Regions from separate parts of the Roseixanthobacter liquoris genome, predicted to be linked through region 3. Evidence: predicted binding sites of a transcription regulator. Region 3 holds the regulator's gene; each other region holds the start of a gene.
The links. The regulator PhoB, encoded in region 3, activates phosphate uptake and scavenging genes when phosphate is short. The targets are predictions, from matches to a motif close to TGTCATNNANCTGTCAT.
Positions count from the first base shown of each region.

Region 1 (7,895 bases), 470 kb from region 3:
TCATCGGCGTCGGGACGCAGGCGGGGAGCCCGCTCCTGGCCTTCGACGGCGGCGTGCTGCGGGCGCGGGACGGCACGGTGCTCACCACCCGCATGGACGAAGCGGGCCTGCGGGAGATCGCCGCCGCCGGGCGCGGCAGCTTCTCCGCCATGACCGTCGGCGATAACGACCTGGACACGGTTCTCGCCAAGGCCTCCGGCTCGGCTGCGCCGCTGGATACGGTGCTCCAGGACAGCGGGCTGTCCGCCGACCAATGGCTGGACATGGGCCCCTGGCTTCTGCTGGGCGTGCTGGCGCTGGCGCCGCTGGCGTTCCGCCGCGGCTGGATCGCGGTGCTGCTGATGGCGGCGCTCGCCGGCGCGCTGGCCCCGCGCGATGCCCTGGCCCAAGGAACAGGCCAGCAAGGCGCAGGCCCGCAAGGCGCCCCCGCGCAAACCTTGGACCTGCGCGGGCTGGATGGGCAAAGCGCGCAGCCGCAGAACCCGCAGGCTCAGGACCCGCAGGGCGCCGGCCGCCGTCCCGGTCCCGAAGCGGGCCCATCTCAGGCATGGACCGGCCTTTGGCGCACCCCCGACCAGCAGGGCGCCGACGCGTTCGCCCGCGCGGACTACGGCGCCGCCGCGCGCAGCTTCGAAAACCCGCAATGGCAGGCGAGCGCGCTTTATAAGGCCGGTGCGTTCGAGGAGGCGGCCGCCGCCTACGCCACGGTGCCGGACGGGGATTACAATCGCGGCAACGCGCTCGCCCGCGCCGGCAAGCTGGAAGAAGCGCTCAAGGCCTATGACGCGGCGCTCGCCGCCCATCCGGGCCAGGACGACCCGATCCGCGCCGATGCCCTGTTCAATCGGGATCTGGTTCAGAAGCTGCTGGATCAGCGCAAGAAGGACCAGCAGAAGAAGGACCAGGACAAGAAGGACCAGGACAAGCCCGATCCGAAATCCGGCAACGACCAGAAGCCGAAGGACGAGCCCGGCAAGGACGAGAACAAGGACAAGCCGCAGAAGCCAGGCGACGACAAGAAGCCCGATCAGCCGCCGCCCGCGCCGGACCCGAAGGGCACGCCGCAGAAACCCGAGCCCAAGCCCGAGCCGCCCAAGCCGGAGCCGCCGAAGGCCCCGCCCAAGCCGGAGCCGCAGAAACCCGAGCCACAGAAGCCCGAGCCGCAGAAGCCCGAGCCGCCCAAATCTGAACCGCCGAAGCCCAATCCCCCGGAGCAGAAGCCCCCGGAACAGAAGCCGCCCGAGCAGAAGCCGCCCGAGCCGCCTCCGCAGCAGCCCGAGCCGCCCCAGCCGCCGCAGCAGCCGGGCGCGCCGAAGCCCTTGACCGAGGAGGACCAGAATCGCGCACAGACCCTGCGCCTGGTGCCCGACGATCCCACCGGCCTTTTGCGCGCCCGCATCCGCAGCCATTATGGGGGCGCGGGCGTCGTCGACCCGCCGCAGAACTGAGAGATGACAGCGCCCCCTCCCCTGCTCCGCGCCCTGTGCCGCCCCGCGCCCCTGCGAGCCCTCGCGCGCGCTTTCGCGCTGGCTTTCGTGCTGGCGGCGCTGGCCGGCGCCGCCGCGCCCGCGTTCGCCGCCGGCCCCACGGCGCGCGTGGACCGCACCACCATGTCGGTCGGCGAAAGCTTCGAACTGGTCATCTCGCTGATCGGCGGCGACGGCACCCAGCCGCCGGATCTCGCGCCGCTGGCGCGCGATTTCGACATCCTGGACCGCAACCGGGCGAGCCGGGTGGAACTGGTCAACGGCCGACGCACCCAGGTCAATGAATGGATCCTGACGCTGGCGCCCAAGCGTCCGGGCGCGGTCACCGTGCCCGCGCTCGCCCTCGCCGGCCAGAGCACGGCACCGATCCGCCTGTCGGTGGATGCCGCCTCCGCCGTGGATCCGGCCGAGGCGCGCCCGCTGTTCGTGCAGGTGGAGCCCATGGGCCCCGCGCCCTATGTGCAGGGCGAAATGCCCGTGGCGGTGCGCATCTACACCGCCGGAAACCTGCTGGGCGGCCGCCTGACGCCGCCGGAAGCGGTGGGCGCCACCTTCACCAAGGTCGGCGAACAGCGCGTGTTCGGCAAGGTGGTGGGCCGCCAGCGCTACCGGGTGATCGAGCAAGGCTACATCATGCGCCCCCAGCGCAGCGGCACCATCGAGATCGGGCCGATCACGCTGGAGGCGCAATTGCCCGGCTTTACCGGCGGGGGCCTGCCCTCGGAAATGGCGCGCCTGCTCGGGCGCAACGCCGCCGTGCCCCTGGCCGGCGCGGATCCCAATCTCGGCCGCGAGGTGACGCTGCATTCGGCGCCCGTGAGCATCGAGGTCAAGGCGCGCCCGGCGGACGCGGTGGGCTGGTTCCTGCCGGCCCAGGGGGTCACGCTCTCCAGCACCTGGAACCCGCCGCTCGCCCAGGCCAAGGTGGGCGAGACGCTGACGCGCACCCTCACCCTGGAAGCGGTGGGCGCCACCCCCAATCAATTGCCGCCCCTGCCGATCGCGGACGCCGACGGCGTGCGCCAATACGAGGAATCAAGCCGCTCCGACCAGGCGCTGATCAACGGCAAGCCGGGCGCGGTGCTGACCAAGACCATTTCGGTGGTGCCGACGCGCGACGGCGCCATCACGCTGCCGGGCCTGGACGTGGGCTGGTGGAACACCGACACCAAGACCCAGGAAACCGCCCATCTGCCGGCGGAGACCTTCGCCGTCGCCGCCGTCGAGCCGGCCCGCTCCCCCGCCCCTCAGCTTCAGGCGCAGCCGGCCGCGCCGATCCCCGCGCCCCAGGCGCCGCTGGAGACGGCCGAAACGCCGCTCGTGCTGCCCTCCTGGCTCGGAGAGCTGCGCGCCTGGCTCGGGGAATTGATGAGCCTGCGCGCCGCCGCCACGCTTGCCGTGGTCGCGCTGGTGCTGGGTCTGACGGCGCTGGTGCTGCGCCGCCGCCGGCCTCGGGACGTGCGCGCGCCATCTCGCGCCAGGGGCCCGGCATATGGCAGGCGCGGCCGCGCTCCCGCCGGCGCCGGGTCCGCGCTGGAGGATCTGCGCGCCGCCTGCAAGGCCGACGACGCGGTGGCCGCCCATGCCGCCCTGCTCGCCTGGACGCGGGCCGAGGGCACGCCGGTCCCGGCCCGCGCCGGCGAAGCGGGCACGCAGGCACTCGCCGCGCACGCCTTCCGCACGCCGGCCATGGCCAAGGCGGCGGAGGATCTGCGCCAGCATCTTTACGGGGGCGGGTTCTCGGGCGCCGGCCAGGGGCGCTGGAGCGGCGCCGCCTGCCTTTCCGCCGTGACCGCGGAATGCGCCGCGCGCGCCCGCTCCACCCGCAAGCGCCGAGGCGCGCGCCTCGCCCCGCTCTATCCCCAGGCGGGATAGGCCCCATAGACGGTCAGACGTGATGCCGTCGGGGCAGAGCATCGTCGCGCACGGGCCCGTCCCGTGCCTCCACGCGGTACCGCTGGCGCCAGCTTTTCAAGATCCGCGCGGCCGGCGGCGGGGATGGCCAGGCCGGGCCATGACGCGCGAAAGATGACGCCCCGTCGAGGAACGACAATCGCGTGCACCTGCCGTCGGCGCCTCGACGATCCATGCCGGCGCCGAATGTGGCTTGGTCCCAGGGTCCGTCGGGCCAGCGCGGCGGAGCCGGCCGGCTCCCGGTTGCAGCGACCGCGCCGGCCCGCCCCGCCCCTATTGGTTGGCCTTCTCGAACGCCCGCAGCATCTCGTTGCCGCGCGCCTGGGCGGCGGCGAGCGCCTCCTTCGGCGTCTTCTTGCCCGCGAGGGTCGCTTCCAGTTCCTCCTCGATCACGTCGCGGATCTGCACGAACGAGCCGAAGCGCAGCCCCTTGGAATTCTCCGTGGGCGGGTTCAGCGTCATCTGGAGGATGGAAATGTCGGTGCCCGGGTTCTTCTCGTAGAAGCCCTGGCTTTTCGACAGGTCGTAGGCCGCCTGGGTGATCGGCAGATAGCCGGTCTGCTGGTGCCACCAGGCCTGCACGTCGGCGCGCGAGAGATAGGAGAAGAATTTCGCGACCCCGCGATATTCCTCCTTCGGCCGCCCGTTCAGCACCCAGAGCGAGGCGCCGCCGATGATGGAATTCTGCGGCGCGCCCTGCACGTCGGGCCAATAGGGCTGCATGCCATAGCCGAGATCGAATTTCGCATTGGCGAGAATGCCCGCCCGCGCCGCCGACGAGCCGATGGACATGGCGCATTCGCCGGAGAAGAATTTCGGATCGGCCTTCGACTGGCGTCCGCCGTAATCATAGATCTTGGCGCCCTGCCACATGGCCAGCGCGGTCCAATGCCTCTCCACCAGCGGATTGGCGATCTCCAGCACGGTGTCGAGCCCGCCCATGCCGTTCTGCTTCGTGCCGATGGGAATATTGTGCCAGGCGGAGAAATTCTCGACATTCACCCAGGACGGCCATTGAGTGGTGAAGCCGCACGGCACCCCCGCGGCCTGGAGCGTCTTGGCATCCGCCTCCACCTCCGGCCAGGTCTTGGGCGGGGTGTTGGGGTCGAGCCCGGCCTTCGCGAACAGATCCTTGTTGTAATAGAGGATCACGGTCGAGGAATTGAACGGCAGGGAGAGCATGTTGCCCGCCGTGTCGGAATAATAGCCGGTGACCGAGGGGAGATAGGCCTTGGGGTCGAACGGCTCGTTCGCGTCCGCCATCAGCTTGTAGACCGGATAGACCGCGCCCTTGGCGGCCATCAGGGTCGCGGTTCCCACCTCGAACACCTGCACGATGGCGGGATGCTGCCGCGCGCGGAAGGCGGCGATCGCGCCGGTCATGGTCTCGGGATAGGAGCCCTTGAACACCGGAACGATCTTGTACTCGCCCTGCGAGGCGTTGAAATCGCCAGCGATCTTCTCCAGCTTTTCCCCGAGCGCGCCGGACATGGCGTGCCACCATTGAATCTCGGTCTGCGCGGATGCGGGGCCGGCGAAGGCCAGTGCGGCGGCAACCAGCGCCGCCGGCAGGATGCGAGATGCCATATGTGCCTCCTCGAGCGCGCCATGCGCCAATTCCGGCACAACGCTTGATCGGTTACCGTTACGTTTCCATGACAATATCGGACGAAATGGGCCGCCGCGCATCCCCGCGCGCAAGCCTCACGCCTGGAGCCCGCGCAGGATGGTTTCCAGGTCGCGCATCCCGCCCTGGCGCGGGCGATGCGCCGGCGTGGGTGCGCGGGGCAGTCCGGCGAGCGCGGCGCTGCGGGCATCGCTCGGGCTGAAGCCGAATTCGCCGCGAAACGCCCGGCTGAAGCCGGAGGCATCGGCGAAGCCGAACAGCTCCGCGATCTGCCCGATGGCGCGCCCATCGGCCGGATCGGACAGGGCGGCCAGCGCCGCCAGCAGGCGCTGGCGCTGGATGTAGCGCGTGACGCCGCCGAGATCCTCGAACAGGCGGTACAGGCGCGACCGGGAAATGCCGAGCTCGCGGCAGAGGCCGGCGGGCGTCAGGGCGGGGGACTTGAGATTGGCTTGGATCACCCGCCGGGCCCGCTCCAGCGTCGTGCGCAGCAGCGGCGCCTGGGCCTCGGCCAGCGCATCCGCGCCCGGCGCGAGGCAGGCCGCGAGCAGGGTGCGCGTCGCCTCGGCGACGGCGGGCAGATCGGCCGCGCTCAGGCGGGGCAGCTGCTTTTCCAGGCTCAGCAGGTAATCCGCGAGCAGCCCGCCGAGCCCGGTGTCGGGAATGTCCGGCGGCGCGGCATCCAGCGCCGCGCTATTGCCGGCGAACAGGTCGCGCGGGATGAACAGGCTCAGCACCCGCCGGTCGGCGCCCGCGCCGACGAACGGCCGCGCCAGCGAGCGAAACCCCAGCGGCGCGCGGCGGCCGGGACTTTCGCTTTCGTAGAGCACGAGGCACCAATGGTCGATCGGGTCCTTGCCGAGATGGCGCCAGCTGCGCTGATAGCCCGCGCCGGGCATGCGCGCCGAGGTCAGGGCGAAGCGGCCGAGATCCCAGACCGTCTGGTCGGCGGCGAACCCCTCGGCGGGCGCGGCCAGGAGCGAGAGGTCCACGGTGGATGCGATGAAATCGCGCCAGCCGTCGAATTGCTCCGCCGGCGGCATGTCGGCCGTGCTGAAGTGCAGGGGCGCGAGCGGCGAAGGCTCCGCCGGCTCGCCCGGCGGCGCCGGCGGGGCAATGGCCTGATTCTGCTTCATCGCCACGAAAGACACGTCGTTTCCGCTTGCTCCCCCGGACTGCTGACGGCGCAGGTCTCCGGCATGTTAGCGCAGGACAGGCCAAGGTTGAACGCTGCCGTTACGTTCCATTTGCCGGAGCAGGACCGCGTCGCGCGCATGGTGATTGGGACCGAGCGCATACAGGCGGGACGGCTTGCTCATCGCAAGACCGGCCGGCCGCGCTAGGTGGCGGACTCATAACGCATTGATCCAGATGCGGACGGCTGCGAGCTTGAGGGCTGCGAGGAAGTTGTCGGGTCGCCTGTCGTAGCGCGTGGCGAGGCCGCGCATCTGCTTGATCCGATTGAAGAAGCGCTCGATCTGGTTTCTCTGCCGGTAGAGCCACGGGCAGAAGGCGAAGGTGCGCTTGCGGATGACGCGTGGCGGGACATTGGCGAACGTGCCGCGTTGCGCCGTCTCGGCGCGGATGGCGTCGGTGTCGTAAGCTTTGTCGGCGAGAAGGATGCCGCCTGGAGCAAGCCGGGCCAGCAGCTCGCGCCCCGCCGGTGCATCGCCCGCCTGTCCGGCGGTCAGAGCAAGATGGATGGGCCTGCCTTCAGCATCGACCAACGCGTGGATTTTGGTGGTCAGGCCACCCCGGGAGCGTCCCATGCAACGATCGTCGGTGCCGCCTTCGCCCCCTTTTTGATCGCGGCGCCGTGCTGGTGCACCCGGACGCAGGAGCTGTCGATCATCACGATGTCGCCGTCATAGGCTTTCGAGACCGCTTCCAACAGCCGGTCCCAGACCCCGGCGGCCCGCCAGCGCACGAAGCGGTTGTAGAGGGTTGTGCGCGGACCATAGCGTTCTGGCACATCCCGCCACGGCGCTCCGGTGCGGAAGCGCCAGAGGATGCCGTTGATCACCCGGCGGTCATCCACCCGCGCCACACCCCGCACCTTGTTCGGCAGCAGCGGGGCGATGATTGCCCATTCCTCGTCGGTCAACTCGTGGCGGCGCATCTCTCAAGCTCCCCGTTCGGGAGCTTGAATCACGACAAGCCCGACCACGCAAATTTATGGGGACACTGCCTAGCCTTGCCGATGCCCTCTTCGCCGGCGTCCCCCCCGACTCGTGCGTCGAGGGCCCTCGGAGCTCCCCCGCTCCGAGAGTGCTTCCCGGAAAGAGGCCCATCCTTTCCGGGAAGCCGGCTCTTTCAGGCGCCGCTCCGCCGGCGCGCGCGAGGACGAAAAGCATGCTGTCGCGTCGCAGCTTCCTGAGATCCCTGATGGCGGGGGCCGCCGTGCCGCTCGCGAGCCTCGCGGCGGCACCCGACGCCCAGGCCCAGCAATGGCAGATCCCCAACCGCCGTTCGCCCAATTTCAACGGCCCCCCGGCGCCGCGAAGCGAGGCGCGTCCGCCGGCCCGGCGCGGCTATGTCTGGGTGCCCGGCTATTGGATGTGGAGCTCGCGCAGCCGCAGCTATGTCTGGGTCGCCGGCCGCTGGGAGCGCGCCCGCCCCGGCTTCCGCCACGTGGGCCCGCAATGGGTGCTGCGCGGCGGCGAATGGGTATTCATTCCCGGACGCTGGGTGCGCTGACGCCGGATTGGGCGCGGTCCGCTCGTCCCGAGCGCGCCGAAAGGGTCCCTCACCCCAGCCCTCTCCCCCACGGGGAGAGGGGGAGGTCGGGATATGCCTCAGCTTCACCTCTCCCCACGGGGAGAGGTCGGCCGCGCAGCGGTCGGGTGAGGGGCCGCGCCTTTCCGGAT
Region 1 covers NZ_CM195537.1:2,111,662-2,119,556, reverse strand. The annotation lists gene V5F84_RS09305 (VWA domain-containing protein) at 1-1,448, shown strand, start outside; gene V5F84_RS09300 (BatD family protein) at 1,452-3,362, shown strand; gene ugpB (sn-glycerol-3-phosphate ABC transporter substrate-binding protein UgpB) at 3,675-4,988, opposite strand; gene V5F84_RS09290 (helix-turn-helix domain-containing protein) at 5,106-6,179, opposite strand; one part of gene V5F84_RS09285 (IS5 family transposase) at 6,381-6,824, opposite strand; one part of gene V5F84_RS09285 (IS5 family transposase) at 6,827-7,147, opposite strand; gene V5F84_RS09280 (YXWGXW repeat-containing protein) at 7,381-7,725, shown strand.
Region 1: a site for PhoB is predicted at 5,046-5,062, ahead of ugpB (sn-glycerol-3-phosphate ABC transporter substrate-binding protein UgpB). Genes of this name have one in related genera too.

Region 2 (7,895 bases), 960 kb from region 3:
GCACCCGGCGGAACAGGTCCGTGGTGTAGCGCGTGCGGCTGGAATAGCCGATGTCCTTCTGGCGCTCGATCACCTGGAACATGTCGCGGGGCAGTTCGCCGCGCGCGCTGAACAGGTCCACCTGGAACACCAGCGCGCCGGGATGGTCCGGCTGGTCCAGCAGCCATTGCAGCGGGGTGTTCGAGACCACGCCGCCATCCCAGTAATATTCGCCGTCGATGCGCACCGAGGGGAAGGCCGGCGGCAGGGCGCCGGAGGCCATCACATGCTCGGGGCCGATGCGGTGGGTGGTGTTGTCGAAATAGACGAAGTTGCCGGTGCGCACATTGGTGGCGCCCACCGAGAAGCGCTTCTGCTTGCTGTTGATGAGATCGAAATCCACCAGCTTCAGCAGGGTCTCGCGCAGCGGCGTGGTGTCGTAGAGGCTGGTCGCGCCCTCGGCGCCGGTGGGCAGCAGCCAGGCATTGGGCCAGCGCGGCTTGAAGAAGCCCGGCTGCCCCAGGTTGATGGTCACATAGGAACTCATCTGGTTGCGCAGGGCCCGGAACACGTCGCCGTCGGGGGTGAACGGCCAGATCTTGCGGCCGGAGACCGTCTCCCAGAATTCCCGCAGGCGGGGAATGCGGTTTTCCGGGGTATTGCCGGCGATGATCGCGGAATTGATGGCGCCGATGGACACGCCGGAGATCCAGTTGGGCTCGGCCCCCGCGATCGACAGGGCCTCATAGACGCCCGCCTGATAGGCGCCGAGCGCGCCGCCGCCCTGGAACACCAGGGCGATACGATCGTAATCCCTGACGATATCGCTGATGTCGTTGGGATTTTCACAGATCCGCGTGCGCATGTCGGTCGTTCCCCATCCAGCTTGGCGGCCAGCGGCCCGTTCAGCGCGCGAGGGGTGGGTTTCCAAGCCACCCCTCGCCGGGCCATGCCGTCGGTTCGAAGAAGGCAGAATCAGGCGCCGGAGCGCAAGCGCCGTGGGGCGGCAAGCGCTCCGGGCCGGATCATTTCGGCTCGGTCATGTAGTCGTACACCACTTCGCCCATGCCGAGGGTCAGGTCGGCGCGCAGGTGCAGGGCCGAGACCACTTCGAGCACCGGCAGCTTGGCCACGTCCGCCATCACGTGCGGATAGAGGCCGAGCGCGGCCGGGCCGGTCCAGCATTCCTTGAGCTGGATGTCTTCCAGATAGTAACGCACCAGCTCGCAGATGCGCGGGGTGGCGTCCACATGGGGGATGATCTTGATCAGGAAGCTCGGGGTCTTCAGGGCGGCGAGCACCGCGTCCTTGTCGGCCTGCTTGTGCTTGTAGCCCATGGTGGCTTCCACGCACAGGGTCTTGCCATAGTGCAGGCGGCCGACCAGGACGTCCTTCTCCACTTCCATCTTGGGGTGGGCGTATTTCTTGGGGAAGCCCCAGAGTTCGCGGCCGCCGGCGATCGGCGCTTCGTCGTCCAGATACATGGAATGGACGTAGCCGCCTTCCACGCCGTTGAACTTCACGGGGATCACCTGTCCGGTCTCGGTATAGTCGCCGAAGCCGGTGGAATCGGGCATGCGGATGAATTCATACTTCACCAGCGGCTCGTAAACTTCGAGCGGCTCCGGCACGACGCGGCGCAGCGCCTCGATGTCGGTGCGGTAGGTGATGATCATGAACTCGCGGTCGAAGAAGCGGTAGGGTCCCGGCGGATAGGCGGGATTCGTCAAGGGCATGGAGTAGGCGTTGCGGCGAACGTCCTCGATCTTCATGGAGCATCTCCGACCGGCTTGGTGCATCTCGCGCCTGCGAGATGACGCTGACGTTAGCCGATAGCCTTTCGACGTGACAGCCCCGCGACGATCACAACCAGCCAGGGGCCGGCGCCGGGTTTGAGGTGCGGCGCCCACGCCGCGGACCGCCGCATCCCGCCCGCCCACGCAGGGCCTAAAATTCCAGCAGGCCGGCGCTGCCGCTTTCCGTGCCGAAGGCGACCGCGCCGCCGTCCTTGCGCCAGGCGATGGCCGAGACGGCGGAGGCGTCGGGCGCCCGCAGCAGGATTTCCGCGCCGTCGGTCAGGCGCACCATCAGCACCATGCCGTCGTCATAGCCGGCGGCCATCACCGGGTCCTTGGGGTGGCAGGAAACCAGGGTCACGCGCCCGCCATTGGCCGAGGGCGCCTGCATGGAGGGCTGCTTGCCGATGGGACCATCCTTGGTGGCGAACGGCCACAGCACCACTTCGGTGGAGCCGGAGGAGGCGAGCCACTTGCCGTCATGGGTGAATTCGAAGCTTTTCACCCGCGCCGGATAGCCGGTCATGCGCATGTGGGCGCCGTCCGCCAGGCGCCAGCCGTGCAACGCGGGTTCCTGCATGGTGGTGATGATGAAGCGCCCGTCCGGCGAATAGGTGACGCCGAGATGGGAGCCCTTCCATTCCAGCACCTCGGGCTTTGCGTCGGCGGCGTTGGGATACCAGAGGCTCACCCCGCCATAATGCGCCACCGCCACCCGCAGACCCTTGGGCGCGAAGGCGAGGCCCCCCACGGTGGACGGCGCCGCGAAGCTGCGCGCCTCGCCCTTCGCCGGCACCATATGGGCGGTCTTGCCGGCGGAATAGGCGACCGCACCGTCCGGCCCCAGCGCGATCCGGTCGATCCAGCGACCCTTCTGGGTGGCGATGGTCCTCGCTTCCCCGGTGGCAAGCACCTCCATCGCCTTGCCATCGTCTCCGCCGGTGACGAGGCGCTGCCCGTCGCCGGCGGCGCACAGCACCACGCCGTCGTGCAGCGCGAGCGTGCTGTCCGTCGCCGGGAAGAGCGCGGTGCCGCTCTCGGCGATGAAGACGCAAGTGCCGCGAAGGAAGGCGACGGAGGCGGTCGCCCCGTCGAGGGCGAAGGTGCGCACCTTGTCGGTGAGCGAAGACGGCGTGGACGGCATCGAGGGCGACATTCCATGAAGGCGGGTCGGATGCCGTCTTCATAAGCCAAGGCCGCGGGCTTGTAACGCCATCGGGCCGCGCGGAGGGCGCGGCGCTGGATTTCCCCGCGCTTTGATGGCCTAAGGGGCGATGTTCCCGGTCTGCCGCGCCATGTTCGACACCGCTTTGCCCATCGACGCCGTTCTTCCCGCCCTCACCGCGACGCTGCGCGCGCGGGCGAGCGCCGTGCTGGTCGCGCCGCCGGGCGCGGGCAAGACCACGCGCGTGCCCCTGGCGCTGATGGACGAGCCCTGGGTCGCGGGCCGGCGCATCCTGGTGCTGGAGCCGCGCCGCCTCGCGGCCCGCGCCGCCGCCCACCGCATGGCGCAGACCCACGGCGAGCGCGTGGGGGATCGGGTCGGCTACCGCGTGCGCCTGCGCTCGGAAGTGTCCCGCCGCACCCAGATCGAGGTGATCACCGAAGGCGTGTTCACCCGCATGATCCTGGACGATCCGGAATTGTCCGGCGTCGCGGCGGTGCTGTTCGACGAATATCACGAGCGCAGCCTGGACGCCGATCTCGGCCTTGCCCTCGCGCTCGATTCGCAAGGCGCGCTGCGCGAGGACCTGCGGATTCTGCCCATGTCGGCAACGCTCGACGGCGCCCGCGTCGCCGCGCTGCTGGGCGGGGCGGGCGAGCCGGCGCCGGTGGTGGCGAGCGAGGGCCGGGCCTTTCCCGTCACCACCCGCTATCTCGGCCGCGATGCCCGCGCGCCCATCGACGCCCAGGTGGCGGAGGCGGTGAAGACCGCGCTCGGCGCCGAGCGCGGCTCGGTGCTGGCGTTTTTGCCCGGCGCGGGCGAGATCCGCCGCACGGAACACCTGCTGCGCGCGCAGGTGCGCGACCCTTCCGTCGATATCGTGCCGCTTTATGGCGCGCTGGATTCCGCCGAGCAGGATCGCGCGGTGCTGCCCGCGCCCGCCGGGCGGCGCAAGGTGGTGCTCGCCACCTCCATCGCCGAAACCAGCCTCACTATCGAGGGGGTGCGCGTGGTGGTCGACGGCGGTCTTGCCCGCGTACCGCGCTTCGAGCCGGACGTGGGGCTGACGCGCCTTGAGACCGTGCGCGTTTCCCGCGCTGCCGCCGACCAAAGGCGCGGCCGCGCGGGCCGCACGGAGCCGGGCGTGTGCTATCGCTTGTGGGGCGAGGCGGAGACCGCCAGCCTGCAAGCCTTCGCGACCCCGGAGATCCTCGCCGCCGACCTCTCCGGCCTGGTGCTCGATCTCGCGGTATGGGGCGTGCGCGATGCCCGCAGCCTCGCCTTTCTCGATCCGCCGCCGCTGCCCGCCCTCACGGAGGCGAAGGCGCTGCTGGTGCTGCTCGGCGCGCTCGACGAAGACGGCGCGGTGACGGCGCTCGGCCGGCGCATGGCGCGCCTGCCCCTGCCGCCGCGCCTCGCCCATATGGTGGTGAGGGGCGCCGATGCCGGCGCAGCCGCGCTTGCCGCAGAGATCGCCGCGATCCTGGTGGAACGCGGTCTCGGCGGCGAGAGCGTGGACCTGCTGCACCGTCTGGAGGAGTTCCGCCGCGACCGCTCCCGCCGCGCCGACGATGCCCGCCGCCTCGCGGAGCGCTGGGCCGATCTTGCCGGCGCGCGCGGGGCGAAGACGGGCGATGCCCCCTCCCCCGCCGCCCTGCTGGCGCTCGCCTTTCCCGACCGGGTGGCGAAGGCGCGCGGCGACGGCACGCGCTTCCTGCTGGCGAACGGGCGCGGCGGGGTGATGGAGCCGTCCGCCACGCTCGCCAAGGCGCCATTGCTGGCGGTGGCAGAAATTTCCGGCCGGGCGGAGGCGGCGCGCATCTCGCTCGCCGCCGCGCTATCCGACGAGGAGCTGGAGCGCCTGTTCGCGGGCGAGATCCGCTCCGGCATCGAGATCGCCTTCGACGCCGAGGCCGCCGCCGTGCGGGCGCGCGAGACGCGGCGCCTGCGCGCCCTCGTGCTCGCCGACCGGCCGCGCCCGGTGCCGGCGGGTGCGGAAACCGCGCGGGTGCTGGCGCAAGGGATCGCGAGCCTCGGCATGAACCGCCTGCCCTGGACGGCGGCGCTCGCCCAATGGCGCGACCGGGTGGAGTTCCTGCGCCATGCGGAGGGCGAGGCACAGGGCTGGCCCGACCTTTCCGACCCAACCCTCGCCGCGACGGCGGACATTTGGCTCGCCCCGTTTCTCGACGGCAAGTCTGCACTCGCCCAGATCGGCGCGGGGGATCTCGGCAATGCGCTTCACGCCTTGCTGCCCTATGCGCTCGCCGCCCGCCTGGAGGCGGAGGCGCCGACCCATTTCGATGCCCCCTCGGGCTCGCGCCTGCCCATCGATTATGAGAATCCCGAAGGGCCGCTGCTGGCGGTGCGGGTGCAGGAACTGTTCGGCCTCACCCGCCATCCCGCCATCGCGGGGGGCAAGGTGCCGCTGATCCTCTCCCTGCTCTCGCCGGCCCACCGGCCGATCCAGGTGACGAAGGACCTGCCGCAATTCTGGCGCGGTTCCTGGCGCGACGTGCGGGCCGAGATGCGCGGGCGCTATCCGCGCCATCCCTGGCCGGAGGACCCCGCATCCGCGCCGCCGACGCACCGGGCGAAACCGCGCGGCACCTGATCCGCCCTGACGCAGCGGCAGACGCACGGCCGAAAGCGGTGCGGCCAGCTTGCGTTAGCCGCCTGCATCGTCCATCAAAAAGCTTGGCAGACGTGGGAGAGTGGACGGTGGCGCGAAATCCGGGACGTGAAACCGCAGAGCCGCATGCATCCCACGGGCGAGGTCGAGTGCGCACGCTCGCCGGCCTGCTGGCCGCCGCTCCGGTTCTGCTCGGCGCCTCGCTCGCCCAGGCGGCCGCGCCGGGTGCGACGAGCATCAACGGCGCCGATCTGAACCTGCTCTGGGGCCTGCCGTTCGCCGGAATGCTGCTGTCGATCGCGCTGTTTCCGCTGCTCGCCAACCATTTCTGGCACCATCATTACGGCAAGGTGGCGCTGTTCTGGGGCGCCTGCTTCGTGGTGCCGTTCGCGCTCACCTTCGGACCCAGCCTGACCCTGCACGAAGTGGTGCATACGGCGACGCTGGAATATATTCCTTTCATCATCCTCCTGTTCTCGCTGTTCACCGTGTCCGGCGGCATTCTCATCGCCGGCAACATCCACGGCACGCCGCTGACCAACACCGCGATCCTGGCGTTCGGCACGGTGATCGCGAGCCTCATCGGCACCACCGGCGCCTCCATGGTGCTGATCCGCCCGTTGCTGCGGGCGAACGACAACCGGCGCTACAACGTGCATGTGGTGGTGTTCTTCATCTTCCTGGTGTCGAACATCGGCGGCTCGCTGACCCCGCTCGGCGACCCGCCGCTGTTCCTGGGCTTCCTGAAGGGCGTCAGCTTCTTCTGGACCACCACCCACCTGTTTCACGACACGGTGGTGGTCGCCGGCATCCTGCTGGTCGCCTTCTACTGTCTCGACCGCTATTTCTATTCCAGGGAAACCCCGCCGCCGCTGCGCGATCCCACCCCGGACACCGAGCGCGTCACCGTGCGCGGATTGCAGAACGTGCCGCTGCTGTTCGGCATCATCGGCGCCATCCTTTTGAGCGCGCTGTGGAAGCCGGGCATCGTGTTTGACGTCTACGGCACCCGCGTGGAGCTGCAATGGGTGATCCGCGACGTGCTGCTGATCGCCATCGCCTTCGTCTCGCTCGCCATCACGCCGCGCCTGGTGCGCGAGCGCAACGGCTTCGACTGGGAGCCGATCCTGGAAGTGGCGAAGCTGTTCGCCGCCATCTTCCTCACCATCGTCCCGGTCATCGCCATCCTGCGCGCGGGCTCCACCGGCGCGCTCGCGCCGCTGGTGGACCTCGTCACCGATCCGAGCGGCCAGCCGGTGAACGTCTGGTATTTCTGGCTCACCGGCATCCTGTCCTCGTTCCTGGACAATGCGCCGACCTATCTCGTCTTCTTCAACCTCGCCGGCGGCGATGCCTATCGCCTCATGGGGCCGTTGCAGGTGACGCTGGAGGCGATCTCGGCGGGCGCGGTGTTCATGGGCGCCATGACCTATATCGGCAATGCGCCCAACTTCATGGTGCTGTCCATCGCGCGCCACCGCGGCGTGAAGATGCCGAGCTTCTTCGGCTATATGGGCTGGTCCTGCGTGTTCCTGCTGCCCTGCTTCGCGCTCATCACCTTCCTGTATTTCATCTAGCGGCCGGGCGGGGGGGAGACGGAGCAAGGCGATGTCCTTCACCCGCGAACACTGTTTCACCCGCGAACAGATCGCCGAGGCGGCCACCGCCGCCGCCATCGCCCCGGAGGCGGTGGCCCGGCTGCTGGCCGCCTTGCCGGCCGACCCATCCCCACACGCCGCCGCCATGGCGACGCCCCGCTTCGATCTCACCCACCTGCTCTGGTACGGCGGGGCGCTGACCATCATCGGCGCCATGACCCTGTTCGCCACCCTCGCCTTCGCGCAGATGGGCGGGGTGGCGCTGATGCTGACCGCCATCGCCTATGCCGGGGTGTTCCTGATCGCCGGCGACCAATTGTGGCGGCGCGGGCTCACCACGCCGGGCGGGCTGATGATCGCGGTCGCGGTCGGCATGGCGCCGCTCGCCGTGTTCGGCCTCCAGGACGCGCTCGGCGCCTGGGGGGCGCAGGGGGCGCCGGGCACCTATGTGGATTTCTATCGCTGGGTCCACGGCAGCTGGCTGCCCATGGAGCTCGCCACCCTCGCGGCGGGCGCCGGCGCCCTGGCCTTCTATCGCTTCCCGTTCATCGTCGCGATCATGGCGTTCGCGCTCTGGTTCCTCTCCATGGATCTTGCCCCGGTGCTGTTCCACACGCCGGACCTGAGCTTGGACGAGCGGCGCGACGTCTCGCTCTATTTCGGCCTCGCGATGCTGCTGATCGCCTGGGCGGTGGATCTCGCCGCCACCCGCGCCGATTTCGCCT
Region 2 covers NZ_CM195537.1:679,153-687,047, reverse strand. The annotation lists gene V5F84_RS03040 (patatin-like phospholipase family protein) at 1-844, opposite strand, end outside; gene V5F84_RS03035 (acetoacetate decarboxylase) at 1,005-1,751, opposite strand; gene V5F84_RS03030 (WD40 repeat domain-containing protein) at 1,927-2,919, opposite strand; gene hrpB (ATP-dependent helicase HrpB) at 3,050-5,554, shown strand; gene V5F84_RS03020 (sodium:proton antiporter) at 5,722-7,149, shown strand; gene V5F84_RS03015 (phosphatidylglycerol lysyltransferase domain-containing protein) at 7,181-7,895, shown strand, end outside.
Region 2: a site for PhoB is predicted at 1,825-1,841, ahead of V5F84_RS03035 (acetoacetate decarboxylase). Genes of this name have one in related genera too.

Region 3 (7,895 bases):
CCACCGCGATCGTTCCCGTCTATCGTTCGGACGCTTCGGGCACGACCTACATCTTCACCAGCTACCTTTCGGAAGTCTCTCCGGAATGGAAGTCCAAGGTGGGCGCTGCCACCTCGGTTCAGTGGCCCACGGGCGCTGGCGCCAAGGGCAATGAAGGCGTGACCGGCAACGTGAAGAACACCAAGGGTGGCATCGGCTACGTGGAGTTCATCTACGCCGCCGCCAACAAGCTCGTGGTGACCCAGCTGCAGAACAAGGCCGGCAAGTTCCTGTCGCCCGAAGTTCCCGCCTTCATCGAAGCCGCTGCCGCGGCCGACTGGGCCGGTTCCAAGGACTTCGCCGCTTCCATGATCAACACCGCCGGCGCCGGCGCGTGGCCGATCGTGAGCCCGACCTACATCCTTCTGCCGAAGAACCCCACCAATGTGGACGCTTCGCGCGAAGTGATGAAGTTCTTCGACTGGGCCTACGGCAAGGAAGGCAGCGAGATGGCCGAGAAGCTGCACTACATCCCGCTTCCCGAAGCGGTTGTGGAGCGCGTCAAGGCGGCTTGGAAGTCTGAAGTGAAGGCTCCGGACGGCAAGCCCGTTTTCTGATCCCTGATCGCGAGGCCCCCGCCTTTTCCGTGAGGAAGAGGCGGGGGCTTTGCCCGGTTCAAGCTGCCGGTACGGCAGCCTCGGTGAACGGTGCGTAGGATTTCCACTGTTTAGGACGTCCGCCAAGGCGGCCGGGCACCGGTTTCTCGGAAAGCTGCGCCGAAGGCGCGGCCGGCTCGACACGTCGCCTGCTGAAGATTGCCGGCACGAAGATGCTGGTCAGGCGCTCGATGCAGGGCATTTGGCGGGCCGGCGGCATCGGGTGCGGCAATTTTGGTGCGGTAATTTTGGTGCGGTAATTTTGGGTGCGGTAACGCGGGTGTGGGGCGCGGGCGGTTCGGCCCGGTGCGAGCCGCAGGACGGTGCGCCGGGGGCTGGTTCGCGGCGCGTATCCCTGTGACGGGCACAGCCCGGCACAAAGCGAATTCGATCGGGGTCCGGCATCCGGCCGGCATCCTGGAAGTGATGGATTTCGAGGCGATGGTGCGCGCGGCAGCCGTGCGCGTGTCGCCTGCGCGATCTGTTTTCATGAGCGCGAGCTGTGCGGCGCGCGGGATTTGGGGATCATCGGGCGATGGACGCAACGGTCGATAAACTGAGGTCGGACGGGATCATTCCCATCGGCGAGGCGAAGGGCGTCGGGGCAATCGCCGATCGCATCTTCGTCGCCGCCCTGTGGGCGAGCGGGTTCTTCGTCCTGATCCTGCTGGGTCTGATCATCGCCCAATTGTTCGAAGGCGGCCTTCCCGCGCTTCAGCATTTCGGCCTGGAATTCCTCTGGTCGTCCGCCTGGAACCCGGTGACCGAGAATTTCGGCGCCCTGGTGATGATCTACGGCACGATCTTCAGCGCCGTGATCGCGGTCATCGTCGCCCTGCCGCTTTCGTTCGGCATCGCCTTCTTCCTCACCGAGATCGCCCCGCAGCCCCTGAAGCGCCCGATCGGCGTCGCGGTGCAGCTGCTCGCGGCGGTGCCCTCGATCATCTACGGCATGTGGGGCTTCTTCGTGATCGTCCCGCTGGTGGCCGCCTATGTGCAGCCGCCGCTGATCGAATGGCTCGGCCCCCTGCCGGTCATCGGCGCCCTGTTCATGGGGCCGCCGCTCGGCTCGGGCATGCTCACCGCCGGCGTGATCCTGGCCGTGATGATCATCCCCTTCATCACCGCCATGTTCGTCGAGACGCTGGAATCCGTGCCTCCGATGCTCAAGGAATCCGCCTACGGCGTCGGCGGCACCACCTTCGAGGTCTATAAGAACGTCTCGGTGCCCTACGGCAAGACCGCCATGGTCGGCGCCGTGATGCTGGGCCTCGGGCGCGCGCTCGGCGAGACCATGGCCGTCACCTTCGTGATCGGCAATGCGACCCGCCTCTCGGCCTCCCTGTTCGCGCCCGGCGCGACCATCGCCTCCACCATCGCGAACGAGTTCCCCGAAGCGTCGATCGGCTCGCTGAAGCTGACCTCGCTGCTTCAGCTGGGCTTCATCCTGTTCGTGATCTCGTTCATCGTCCTTGCCCTGTCCCGTGCGCTCGTGCGCTCGCGGCTTGATTGATCCGGGAGGCAAACGTCATGGCATCCCTCGCAGCACGCCGCGCCAAGGACTATACGGTCAAGGTCGTCTCCACGGGGTTCGCGGTGTTCGCGATCTTCCTGCTGGCCTGGATCCTGTGGACCCTGATTTCCCGGGGTCTTCCGGCCCTCAACCTCAATGTGTTCACCAAGGTGACGGCGCCTCCCGGCCAGGGCGGCGGCCTGCTGAATGCCATCGTCGGATCGCTGATCCAGATCGGCATCGCGCTGGCCATCGGCGGTCCCATCGGCCTGTTCGCCGGCACCTTCCTTGCCGAGAACGGCAAGGGCACGAAGATCGGCTCCGCCGCCCGCTTCGTGAACGACATCCTGCTCTCGGCGCCTTCGATCCTGGTCGGCCTGTTCATCTACCAGTTCCTGGTGGTGCCGTTCGGCGGCTTCTCCGGCTGGGCGGGTGCCATCGCGCTGGCGATCCTGGTCATTCCCGTGATCGTGCGGACCACCGAGGACATGCTGAACCTGGTTCCGGTGGGCCTGCGCGAAGCGGCGTTCGCGCTCGGGGCGCCGCAATGGAAAGTGGTCATCATGATCACCTGGCGGGCGGCGCGCGCCGGCATCGTCACCGGCATCCTGCTGGCGATCGCGCGCGCGGCCGGTGAAACGGCGCCGCTGCTGTTCACCTCGCTCGGCAATAATTCCTGGTCGACCGATCTCAGCAAGCCCATGGCCAGCTTGCCAATCGCGATCTATCAATATGCCGGAAGCCCGTTCGACGACTGGGTGTCGCTGGCCTGGGCCGGTGCCCTGCTCATCACCGTGGGCGTTCTGGTTCTGAACGTCGTGTCCCGCCTGGTGCTGGCACGCACGCACTGAGCCGGCACCCTGAGATCACCGCCCAGAGGGCGCCCAAGATCACCGCCCGGGCCGGCAGCAGGCCGGCCCACCGGGCGACCAGAGACCGAATGAGGCTGACATGAACTCTGCAGTGGATCCGACCTTCAATATCTCCTCTTCCGTCTCGGCCAAGCCCGATGCGGTCCAGGCGCCGACCAAGATCAAGGTGGAGAAGCTCGATTTCTATTACGGGCAGAACCACGCGCTGAAGAACATCAATTTCGAGATCCCCGAGAAGCGCGTGACCGCGATGATCGGGCCCTCGGGCTGCGGCAAGTCCACCTTGCTGCGCGTGTTCAACCGCATGTACGACCTTTATCCCGGCCAGCGCGCCGAGGGCGGCGTCATGTTCGACGGCGTGAACATCGTCGGCAAGGAGCTGGACCCCACCGTCGTGCGCACGCGCATCGGCATGGTGTTCCAGAAGCCCACGCCGTTCCCCATGTCGATCTATGACAACATCGCCTTCGGCGTGCGCCTGCACGAGAACCTCAACAAGGCGAAGATGGACGAGCGGGTGGAAAGCTGCCTGCGCAAGGCCGCCATCTGGGAAGAAACCAAGGACCGCCTGCACACCTCGGCGCTCGGCATGTCCGGCGGCCAGCAGCAGCGCCTGTGCATCGCCCGCACCATTGCCGTGCAGCCGGAAGTGATCCTGCTGGACGAGCCGACCTCCGCGCTCGACCCGATCTCCACCTCGAAGATCGAGGACCTGATCGACGAGCTGAAGCAGGATTTCACGATCGTCATCGTGACCCACAACATGCAGCAGGCGGCGCGCTGCGCCGATATCACCGCCTTCTTCTACCTGGGTGAGCTGGTCGAGGTCGCGCCGTCCGACGTGATCTTCACCAACCCCAAGCAGATCAAGACCCGCGATTACATCACCGGCCGCTTCGGCTGACCGAGCAAGGATCTGCCAGATGTCCGACCATACCGTCTCGGCCTTCGACGCCGAGCTGAAGGAGATCGGCCGCAAGGTCGTCGAAATGGGTGGCCAGTCGGAGCGCATGGTGGCTGACGCCGTCAATGCCCTGATCCGCCGCGACACCGCTTCCGCCCAGCGGGTGATCCTGCTCGATGCGAGCGTCGATCACCTCCAGCGGGAGATCGAGGAAAAGGCCATCATCTGCATCGCCAAGCGCCAGCCGGTGGCCAGCGACCTGCGCGATGTGGTGGCCTCGATCCGCATCGCCTCCGACCTGGAGCGCATCGGCGACCTCGCGAAGAACGTGGGCAAGCGCGTCCTCGCCATCGAGGGGGAATATCACCCCCAGAAGCTGGTGCGCGGCGTCGAGCACATGTCCGACCTGGTGCTGGAGCAGCTCAAGGAAGTGCTGGACGCCTACGCCAGCCGCGACCAGGCGAAGGCCGTGGACGTGTGGGTGCGCGACAGCGGCATCGACACCATGTACACGTCCCTGTTCCGCGAGCTCCTCACCTATATGATGGAAGATCCGCGCAACATCTCGGTGTGCACGCATCTTCTGTTCTGCGCCAAGAATATCGAGCGCATCGGCGACCACGCGACCAATATCGCGGAAACCATCTATTACATGGTTTCGGGACAGATGTTGTCCGAAGAGCGCCCGAAGGCGGATGTCTCCAGCGAGACGACCGTCGCTTTCCCGGGGCATAGCCTTCAGGGGTAAAATCCGTGCCTGCGCGTATCTTGATTATCGAGGACGAGGAACCGCTGACCCTTCTGCTCCGCTACAATCTGGAGTCGGAAGGCTATTTCGTCGAGAGCGTCGGACGGGGCGATGAGGGCGAGACCCGGTTGCGCGAAAGCGTGCCGGACCTCGTCATCCTCGACTGGATGCTGCCCGGATTGTCGGGCATCGAACTGTGCCGCCGCCTGCGCACGCGCCCGGAAACCGAGCGGCTGCCGGTGATCATGCTCACCGCCCGCGGCGACGAGACGGAACGCGTGCGCGGCCTCGCCACCGGGGCCGACGATTATGTCGTCAAGCCCTTCTCCGTTCCCGAGCTTCTGGCGCGGGTGCGGGCGCTGCTGCGGCGGGCGAAGCCGGAGCATGTGGCGACCCTGCTGCGGGCCGGCGATATCGAGCTGGACCGGGAGACCCACCGGGTCCACCGGTCGGGGCGCGAGGTCCATCTCGGGCCGACGGAATTCCGCCTGCTGGAATTCCTGATGCAGAGCCCCGGACGGGTGTTCTCCCGCGAGCAATTGCTCGACGGCGTCTGGGGACAGGACGTCTATATCGACGAGCGCACGGTGGACGTGCATGTGGGCCGCCTGCGCAAGGCGATCAACCGGGGCCGGCAGTCCGATCCGATCCGCACCGTGCGCGGCGCCGGCTATTCCTTCAACGAGATGTTCGCCCGCGTGCATTGAGCGCCAGGGGCCAGACGCGGCGGGCGCCGGCAGGTCGATCCCTGTCGCGCTCGCACCCCCGGCAAGCCGCCGGATGCTCTGCGGCGCACATCGCCAAGATCATTATTTCGCGAAAAGTGATGGCGCGCAGGCGCCGGCCCACAGGCGGGGGGCAAGGCGCAAATCCTGGCCCGGCCGATGCGCCTGGCCGGCTGTCCGTTTCGTATGATGCGATCTTCGCGCAAATCGGGTCGCTGCGGCTGGTCGCCCATCGCGGCACGCCATCTCGCGCGGCGGGCAGGGCCCCTTTGGCGTTTCAGCAGGGCCCAGCCGGTCGCTGGCAGACCCTAAAATGGCTTCGACGCCCGGGCGAGCGGCGCGCCCTTCTCGAAAGACCCGCTCCGGGAACGCCTTCCCCGATTGGGCCGAGGCCCACGCCGGTCGTTCCCCGCCTCGCATGCCCGGCGATCTGCTCCGGGGTCCTTCCTTGCATGTGCCGGCAAACGCTTGCGCCGGCACATGTCGTTCCCGGTGCGCGCCGCTCAGATGCGGGCGACGCGACGGTCCCGGCGGCGATCCTGCGTGGGCTGGTAGGCCATCCGCGCATGGGTCGTGCAATAAGGCATGCCGGTGAGGCTGCGCCCGCCGCAGAAATAGAAGCTTTCCGTGCCCGGCTCACCGATCGGCCAGCGGCAGGTGCCCTCGGTGAGGTTCATGATGGTGCAGCGCTGGCCCATGGCGACCACATTGCCGGCGGAGGCCGGGCGCGGCGCGGGCTCGGGCGCCACGAAGGCTTCCAGCGCGGGGGCGAGCGCGGTGTTGCCGATGGTCTGCGGCTGAGGCGCGGGCTTGTGTGCGGGCGCTTCCGGCCGCGCCTTGCGCGGGCGAGCCGCGGGAACCGTTGATTTCGCACGGCCGGAGAGGCCGAGGCGGTGCACTTTTCCGATCACCGCATTGCGGGTGATGCCGCCCAGCTCGCCGGCGATCTGGCTTGCGGAAAGCCCTTCGCCCCAGAGCTTCTTCAAGAGTTCGACGCGCTCGTCGTTCCAGCTCATCGCTCTCCTCCTTCGACTCTTCTCCCGCACCCAGGCGCGCCATTGCACGCGGGTTCGCAGGGCCCAACGTCACTTGGGGAACAGGCCTGCACGACATGTCGTGGTCGGCCACGAGCAAACTACAATATGCACGCACCCGCGCACAGAGTCGGAATGCATTCCCGCGCCGTTGTCCCCAAGTCGTTACAATCAGGTTAACGGCTGCGCTCTGTTGACCTCACGCGCGCGATCATTAGAATCCCTTTTTGTCGGGCCGCCCCGCGAGGGCGGCCTTTGGCGTTTCTGATGTCCGGCGAGACGCTGTGCGTTTCGCCCCACCCCAAGAGGAGGGGTTCCGTGATCACCCCCGTTCTGCCGACCTACGCGCGCATCGACCTCGTTTTTGAAAGGGGAGAGGGCTGCTGGCTCGTCACGACGGACGGGCGACGTTTTCTCGATTTCACCGCCGGCATTGCGGTCAACATCCTCGGGCACGCCCATCCCTATCTGGTCTCGGCCCTGACCGAGCAGGCGGGAAAGCTCTGGCACACCTCGAACCTGTTCCGCATCGTCGGTGGCGAGCGCCTGGCCGAGCGGCTGAAGGCCGTGACCTTCGCCGATACCATGTTCTTCACCAATTCCGGTGCGGAAGCGCTGGAGTGCGCCATCAAGATGGCGCGCCGCTACCAATATGTGATCGGCGCTGAGGCGAAGAACCGCATCATCGCGTTCGAGGGCGCGTTCCACGGGCGCACGCTCGCGACCATCGCCGCCGGCGGCAATGCCAAGTATCTGGAAGGCTTCGGCCCCAACATGCCGGGCTTCGACCATGTGCCGTTCGGCGATATCGCGGCGGTGAAGGCCGCCATCGGGCCGGAGACCGGGGCGATCCTGGTGGAGCCGATCCAGGGCGAAGGCGGCGTGCGCGTGCCGCCGGCGGATTTCCTGCCCCAGCTGCGGGCGCTCTGCGACGAGCATGGCCTGCTGCTGATCCTGGACGAGGTGCAGTGCGGGGTCGGGCGCAGCGGCACCCTGTTCGCCTACCAGACCTCCGGCATCCTGCCCGACATCATGGCGGTGGCGAAGGGCATCGGCGGCGGCTTCCCCATGGGGGCGTGCCTCGCCACGGAGAATGCCGCCCGCGGCATGACGCTCGGCACCCACGGCTCCACCTATGGCGGCAATCCGCTCGCCATGGCGGTGGGCAATGCGGTGCTGGACGTGGTGCTGGCGGACGGTTTCCTCGACCGGGTGCAGGCGGTCTCCGCGCTGCTCGTGCGCACCCTGAACGAGATCAAGGACCGTCATCCCGCGGTCATCGCCGAGGTGCGAGGTGAAGGGCTCCTGCTTGGCGTGAGGGCGCAGGGCCCCGCCGCCGAGCTGGTGCTCGCCCTGCGCGACGAGGGCCTGCTGGCCCCCGGCGCCGGAGACAATGTGGTTCGACTTCTGCCGCCTCTCATCCTCAGCGAGGAGGAGATCGCCATTGCCGCCGAGAAAATCGAG
Region 3 covers NZ_CM195537.1:1,637,338-1,645,232, forward strand. The annotation lists gene pstS (phosphate ABC transporter substrate-binding protein PstS) at 1-596, shown strand, start outside; gene pstC (phosphate ABC transporter permease subunit PstC) at 1,171-2,148, shown strand; gene pstA (phosphate ABC transporter permease PstA) at 2,166-2,999, shown strand; gene pstB (phosphate ABC transporter ATP-binding protein PstB) at 3,100-3,924, shown strand; gene phoU (phosphate signaling complex protein PhoU) at 3,944-4,672, shown strand; gene phoB (phosphate regulon transcriptional regulator PhoB) at 4,678-5,379, shown strand; gene V5F84_RS07295 (GcrA family cell cycle regulator) at 5,901-6,413, opposite strand; gene V5F84_RS07300 (aspartate aminotransferase family protein) at 6,750-7,895, shown strand, end outside.

Region 4 (7,895 bases), 2.3 Mb from region 3:
GTGCCGTCGACCAGAGCGGGGTCTGGAAGCCCCCAGTGGGCTTGCAGGGGATGCCCCGGCCAGCTCGGGCACGCTTCGCCGGCGGCGGCGTCGCAGACCGTGATGACGAAATCCATCGGTGGCGCATCCGCCGCCCCGAATTCGCTCCAGCTCTTCGAGCGCAGTTCACCCACGTCATAGCCGAGCGATGTCAGCAGATTGAGTGCCATCGGATGCGGCGTCTTGCTCGGCCGGCTCCCGGCGGAGAAGGCGTGGAAGCGCCCCCGGCCCTCGCGGTTCAACACCGCCTCGGCGATGACGGAGCGGGCTGAATTGCCGGAACACACCAACAGCACATTGTAATGTCGCTCGTCCGCTGCCGCGGGCCGCAGTTGCGGAAAGGCCGGATCCGCAATAAGCCGTGGCCCGCCGCCGCCCATCTCCGCCATCAGCCGCGACAGGACATGCGCGGTCCGTGCTGTGTTCGCGGCATAGATGATCGAGCGCCCCTCACGGCGCGCGCTCACGAGTTCGGCCCGTTCCAGGTGCGACAGGTGGGTCGACATGGTGTTGTGCGGCACGGCCAGCAGGCGGGCGATGTCGCCCGCCGGCAGCCCGTAAGGCGTGTAGCGAAGCAGAAGACGATAAGTTTCGAAGCGGGTCGCCTGCGCCAACGCATCGAAAATCCGGATCACGTCCTCCGAAGAAAGCCTTGGCTCGTCCATCATGCCTCGCCAGTGTGGTGGGATGGGTTGAAGTGTTCCTGATTGCGTCTCAGGTTCCGCTCTTGATCTGCCTGGACCAGTATTCCTTGATCTGGGCCACCAGCGCATCCGGCAATGGAACGTAGCCCAGCTCCGAAGCGTATTTCTTGCCGTCACCAAGGGCAAAACGGAAGAATTCAAGTGCAGTCCGGCTGCTCGGGGGAACCTTCGGCTCCTTGTACATCAGAACAAAGGTAGTCGCGGCGATAGGGTAGGCATCCGCCACAGCCGAATCATTGATGACGACGTAGAAATCCTTGGCATTGGTCCAATCGAAGCTCAGGGCTGCCGCCTGGAACGAGGCCGGGCTCGGGGCGATGAAATTGCCGGCGCGGTTTTGCACCAGGCCGTAGGTAAGCTTGGCCTGGACCACATAGGTGAATTCGACATAACCAATCGAGTTCTTGACCTGCCTGACTGCGGTCGCGACGCCTTCGTTTCCGCGTGCGCCGGTCCCGGTGGGCCACGCGACCGAGGAGCCCTCGCCCACCGTCGCCTTCCACTCCGGGCTGGCCTTGGCCAGATAGGATACCCAGTTGAAGGTCGTGCCGGATCCGTCGCTGCGCTCGATGACGGCGATCTTGGCGTCCGGCAGCGGCAGGTCCGGATTGAGCGCCTTGATGGCGGGATCGGACCAATTGGTGATCTTGCCAAGATAGATGCCCGCGAGCAGGGCGCCGGTGAAGCGCATCTGGCCTGGGCCGATACCCTCCACATTGAGGACGGGAACCACGCCTCCGAACACGATTGGGAACTGGCCAAGACCGAGCCGATCGAGCTCCTCGGGTTTCAGCGGCCTGTCCGTCGCCCCGAAATCGACCACGCCGTCCTTGACGCGGTTGATCCCGCCCGAGGATCCGATCGACTGATAACCGACGATGTTTCCGGTCGGCCGGAACGCCTCCGCCCATTTTCCAGATGATCGGATAGGCGAAGGTGGACCCGGCGCCCCGCACTTCTTCCGCGTGCGCGGCCGGGGCGGTCCACGATAGGCCGGCGACGGCTACCGCGGCGATGAGGGTGGAAAGGCGTTTCACGACTCGCTCCCTTGATTGGTTCGCCCGCCATTCATTGGCACGCGTTAATCTGGACGATCATATATGTCCGGAAGTCTCGACATGTCGATAGTTGCGCTTCGTGACACCGGTGTGACGCCAGCCCGGCGCCGGAGCCCAGAAGAAAATTTATCATTTCTTTATGTCGAGTATAGCCGACATATCGTAGAATGATTGATGTGTTTTCGGCGTCCCCGTCGCTAGCGCGGCGGGAGTGTCCGAAACTCAATCGATGTATAAAAATATCTCTCAGACGTTACACCGCCTCGATATCGGCGACACGATGTGTGGAAGAAAACACATATGCTGGATTGGCATCAGTGCGGATATGAGATAAGCACATATAAACATACGATATACATGGATATGATTGGTATGTAGACTGATTTTATTTAGATATAACGTTGCGAGAATCGGTCGTTAGACTGTAGATGCATTGCATTGTCACAAAATTGTTAGATAGGCTGCCTAGGACAAGCGCGGTGTCAGAACCGGGCTGACTGAGCCCGGCATCATTCAGGGAGACGGGATTCTCATGAAGATCATCACTCTTGCCGGCGCTCTCGCGCTGCTGGCGTCCGGCGCGGCTATGGACCGCGCAGCCGCCCAGACCGTGGTCCAGGTGGATGGCTCCTCGACCGTCTTTCCGGTGACGGAAGCCATGGCCGAGGAGTTCCAGAAGGCCAACAAGGACATCAAGGTGACGGTTGGTATTTCGGGCACCGGTGGCGGCTTCAAGAAATTCTGCCGCGGTGAGATCGATATCGCCGATGCCTCGCGGCCGATCACGGCGGCAGAGCAGAAGGCCTGCAAGGAGGCCGGTATCGAATATATCGAGCTGCCGGTGGCGCTCGACGCGCTCACGGTCATCGTCCACCCCTCCAATAGCTGGGCCGGGGAAATGACCGTGGCCGAGCTGAAGAAGATCTGGGAACCGGAAGCCCAGGGCAAGATCACCAACTGGAAGCAGGTCCGCGACAGCTTCCCCGATAAGCCGCTCGCCCTCTATGGCGCAGGCGTCGATTCCGGAACTTACGACTATTTCACCGCGGCGATCGTCGGCAAGGAGCATTCGAGCCGCGGCGACTTCACCGCATCCGAAGACGACAACGTCCTGGTGCAGGGCGTGGCCGGCGACCAGAATGCGCTCGGTTTCTTCGGCCTTGCCTATTACGAGGAGAACGCCGGCAAGCTAAAGGCCGTGAAGATCAAAGTGAACGACGCCGCTCCGGCAGTTGAGCCCAGTGTCGACAACGCCCGGACTGGGAAGTACCAGCCTCTCTCCCGTCCGATCTTCATCTACGTCAATAAGAAATCGACCGAGACCAAGCCGGCCGTTGCCAAGTTCGTCGATTTCTATCTCGACAAGAAGAACGCGAACGAACTGGTGAGCGAAGTCGGCTACGTGCCGCTTCCGGAAGCCGCGCTCGCCACCTTCCAGGACCGCTTCAAGAAGCGCGAGATCGGTACCGGCTTCACCGGCTCTAAGGTCGGCGTGTCCGTTGAAGACCTGATCAAGGAAAAGCTCGTCTACTGAAGCAAACGCGAAACGAAGGGGGCGCAAGGCGCCCCCTTCGTGCCTTGAATAGGAAACGGGACGTGAGTGTAGCGAATTCAACGAGCGCCAGTGGGCTGCCCCGCTTGAAGGTTTCCGTGTCCTTTCTCGCGCGGCGGCGTCTGGTCGACCGCACGATGCGGGTTGTGCTGTTCGGCTGCGCGGGGCTATCCGTGCTGGTGACGGCCGGCATCGTCTATGTGTTGCTGAGCGAAAGCCTCAAATTCTTCGCGCAAGTCTCGCTGATCGACTTCCTGACCGACACCCAATGGACGCCGGTATTCCAAGACAAGCATTTCGGCATCATGACGCTGGTGTCGGGAACATTCATGACCTCGTTGATCGCACTGCTCGTGGCGATCCCCGCCGGAACGATCCTCGCCATCTATCTCAGCGAGTTCGCCCAGCCGGGATTGCGGGAGGCGATCAAGCCCTTTCTCGAACTGATCGCCGGCGTGCCGACGGTCGCATTCGGCTATTTCGCGCTGCTTCTGCTGACGCCCCTGTTCCAGGCATTCATACCGGGACTTGCGGGCTTCAACCTGCTCGTGCCCGGCATCGTCATGGGCGTCATGATCCTGCCCTACATCGTCTCGGTGAGCGAGGACGCCATGCGGGCGGTGCCAAATGTGCTGCGCGAGGGCGCCTACGCGCTCGGCTTCACCCGCCTTCAGACCGCCACCCGGGTCGTGATACCCGGCGCGTTGTCCGGCGTGACCGCAGCCTACATTCTCGGCATGTCACGGGCTGTCGGCGAAACCATGGTGGTGGCCATCGCCGCCGGCCAGCAGGCCAAGATCGCCCTCAATCCGCTCGAAGGCGCAGCGACCATCACTGCCTACATCGTGCAGATCAGCCTCGGCGACGTGCCGCACGATTCCATTGCCTATCTGACCGTCTTTGCCGCCGGGCTGACGCTCTTTCTCATCACCTTCGTCTTCAACATCGTCGCGTTCTGGCTGCGGCAAAAATTCCGCGAAGTGTACTGATGAAAGCCGCAGCCCAGCCAACAGCCAGTCGCATCACCTCACGGCGCACTGACGCCGAGATCGTCGAGCACGCGCACCGCTCCGACAGGAACTTTGCGCTCCTGGGGCTGGGCGTCCTCGTGCTTTCGATGATCGTGCTCCTGTCACTCATCGTCGATTTCATGGTCGACGGACTTGGACGCATCGATTTTGACTTCCTCACCAGCTTTCCGTCCCGGCGACCGGCCGAAGCCGGCATCCTCTCCGCCTGGGTCGGAACCACCCTTGTGATGATCGTGACCACGGCGCTCGCGGTGCCGCTCGGTGTCGCCGCTGGCCTCTATCTTGAGGAATATGCTCCAAGGAACGCCCTGACCTATCTGATCGAGATCAACGTCACCAATCTCGCGGGCGTGCCCTCGATCATTTACGGCCTCCTGGCCCTCGGCCTGTTCGTGCAGACGTTCGGTCTGGGGCAGACCGTCCTGGTGGCGGGGATGACGCTCGCGCTTCTGATCCTGCCGATCATCATCGTATCGACGCGGGAGGCAGTGCGGTCCATCCCGCTGGAGATCCGCGAGGCGGCCTACGGGCTGGGCGCGGACAAGTGGCAGACCGTGAGCGGCTACATACTGCCGGCGGCGCGGCCCGGTATTCTCACTGGCGCAATCGTCGGCATGTCGCGGGCCATCGGCGAGACCGCCCCGGTCATCACCATCGGGGCGTTGACCTTCATCGCCTTCCTGCCGCCCTCGCCGGTGCACGGCACCTTTCCGTTCGTCAATTTCGATTGGCTGAATTCGCCGTTCACGGTCATGCCGATCCAGATGTTCAACTGGGTTTCGCGCCCGCAGGCCGCCTTTCACGTCAACGCCGCCGCCACGGGCCTCATCCTGCTCGTCATGACGCTCACAATGAACGGACTCGCGATCTGGCTCCGCTACAAGATCCGCAGGGGCATGCGTTGACCTCTTCGCCGGCTCCGGGGAACGCTATGGACATCATGGTCTCCAATATGAATTTCATCGCTGAGAGGGCAGAAGCCGCGGCGCCCCTGCGGGCCGAGGTGAAGAAGCTCAATTTCTTCTACGGTACGTTCCAGGCGCTCAAGGAGGTCGAGCTGCCGATCCTCGAAGGCCGGGTGACGGCGCTGATCGGTGCGTCCGGCTGCGGCAAGAGCACATTGCTGCGGTGCTTCAATCGCATGCACGACCTTTATCCGGGCAACCGGTACGAGGGCGAGATCGTCATGCATCCTGAGATGCTCAACATCGTTTCGTCGGATGTCGACCCGATGTTCGCGCGCCTGCGCATCGGCATGGTGTTCCAGAAACCCAACCCCTTCCCCAAATCCATTCGCGAGAACGTCGCCGCCGGGCTCCATATCCGCGGCATCCGCAACCGCGGAGAAGTGGAGGCGCGGGTCGAGGCCGCGCTGCGCCAGGCGGCCCTCTGGGATGAGGTGAAGGATCGCTTGAAGCAGTCCGCCTATGGCCTCTCCGGTGGCCAGCAGCAGCGCCTGTGCATCGCACGGGCGCTTGCTCCCGACCCGGAGTTGATCCTGTTCGACGAGCCGACATCCGCGCTCGACCCGATCGCGACCGCCAAGATCGAGGAACTCATCGATGAACTGCGCGGTGCTTATACGATCGTCATCGTCACCCACAATATGCAGCAGGCAGCCCGCATCTCCGACTACACCGCCTTCATGCACCTGGGCGAGATGATCGAATATGACGTCACGTCCAAGATCTTCACCAATCCGAACAATGAACAGACCCGTTCCTATGTGACTGGTCGCTTCAGTTGAGCATCGCATGTGCCGTGCAGCGCGGCGCAGTCGCCGGTCACTCGGCCGCGAGCCGCGCCGGCCGCTGCCCCGCAAGCCAGCGCTCGGCATCGAGCGCCGCCATGCATCCCATACCGGCCGCGGTCACTGCCTGACGATAGACGCTATCGGCGACATCGCCCGCAGCGAACACGCCCGGCACCGAGGTGCGCGTCGAGCCGGAGCGCACCACCAGATAGCCGGCGGCGTCCAGTTCCAGCTTGTCCCGGAAAAGCTCGGTCGCGGGGGCGTGTCCTATTGCGACGAACACGCCATCACATGCCAGGTCGCGCACCGCACCGGAGGTCACGTCCCTGAGCCGCACTCCTTCGACCTTGGGGACTTCGCCCTCGCCGAGGATGTCCTCCACGACCGCGTTCCACACCACGTCGACATTCGGCGCGGCGAACAGGCGGTCCTGCATAATCTTCTCGGCGCGGAAGCTGTCGCGGCGATGCACGGCGGTGACCTTCGCGGCCAGATGCGAAAGATAGAGCGCTTCCTCGACGGCGGTGTTGCCGCCTCCGACCACCACGACATGCTTGCCGCGAAAGAAAAAGCCGTCGCAGGTGGCGCACGCCGAGACGCCAAACCCTTTCAGGCGCTCCTCGCCGGGAAGGCCGAGCCAGCGGGCTTGTGCGCCGGTCGCTATGATCAGCGCATCAGCGGTGTAGATGGTGCCGCTGTCGCCGGTAAGGCGGAATGGTGTCGCCGCGAGATCGACCGCACTGATGTGGTCCTCAATGATGCGCGTGCCGAAGCGCTCGGCCTGACCGCGCATTTGCTCCATGAGCCAAGGACCCTCAATCGGCTCGACAAAGCCGGGATAATTTTCGACATCGGTGGTGGTGGTGAGCTGGCCGCCTGGCTGCATGCCGGTAATCACGATCGGCTGCATCAGAGCGCGCGCGGCATAGACGGCAGCGGTCCAGCCCGCCGGACCGGAGCCGAGAATAACCAGGCGTGCTGACAGAGAGGACATCGCATATTCCTATATGTCGAGAATTAAGGACATATAGGAGACCGTAGGTGACAATGCCATGACGCGGCACGGGTGATCCCGCTATACGTGGTGAGAATAGGCAGTACGTATTGGTCATGGCGATTGGTTCAATCGCAAGCAGCTTCCTTGGCGGATTGTTGCCAGGACTCGCACCGACGACCATTCTGTTGCCACTGCTGACATTGATCCGACGGATGTTGGAGCAGAGCGCCCTATCCCCCCGTCACGCTCATGTGGCGGCGCACCGCAGGGGCGCGACCAGGGCGGTCGATCACGAAATCATGGCCCTTGGGCTTGCGGCGGATCGCGTCGTCGAGCGCGGCGTGGAGCAGGTCGTCGCTCTCCGATACGCGCAGGGGCGCGCGCAGGTCGGCGGCGTCGTCCTGACCGAGGCACATATAGAGCGTGCCGGTGCAGGTGACGCGCACCCGGTTGCAGCCCTCGCAGAAATTGTGCGTTAGCGGCGTGATGAAGCCGAGCCGGCCGCCGGTCTCGGCGATCGACACATAGCGCGCCGGGCCGCCGGTGCGGAACGGGATGTCGGTCAGCCTCCAGCGCTGTTCGAGGCGGGCGCGGACGAGGCTCAGCGGCAGATACTGGTCGACGCGCTCGGATCCGGTCTCGCCCATCGGCATCACCTCGATGAGCGAGATATCCATGCCGCGGCCGTGCGCCCACTCGATCAGCGCGGGGATCTCGTCCTCGTTCTCGCCGCGCAAGGCCACCGCATTGACCTTCACATG
Region 4 covers NZ_CM195537.1:4,138,743-4,146,637, reverse strand. The annotation lists gene V5F84_RS18655 (arsenate reductase/protein-tyrosine-phosphatase family protein) at 1-707, opposite strand, end outside; gene pstS (phosphate ABC transporter substrate-binding protein PstS) at 754-1,605, opposite strand; gene V5F84_RS18645 (PstS family phosphate ABC transporter substrate-binding protein) at 2,334-3,335, shown strand; gene pstC (phosphate ABC transporter permease subunit PstC) at 3,452-4,342, shown strand; gene pstA (phosphate ABC transporter permease PstA) at 4,342-5,289, shown strand; gene pstB (phosphate ABC transporter ATP-binding protein PstB) at 5,316-6,131, shown strand; gene trxB (thioredoxin-disulfide reductase) at 6,169-7,131, opposite strand; gene moaA (GTP 3',8-cyclase MoaA) at 7,365-7,895, opposite strand, start outside.
Region 4: a site for PhoB is predicted at 1,881-1,897, ahead of pstS (phosphate ABC transporter substrate-binding protein PstS). Genes of this name have one in related genera too.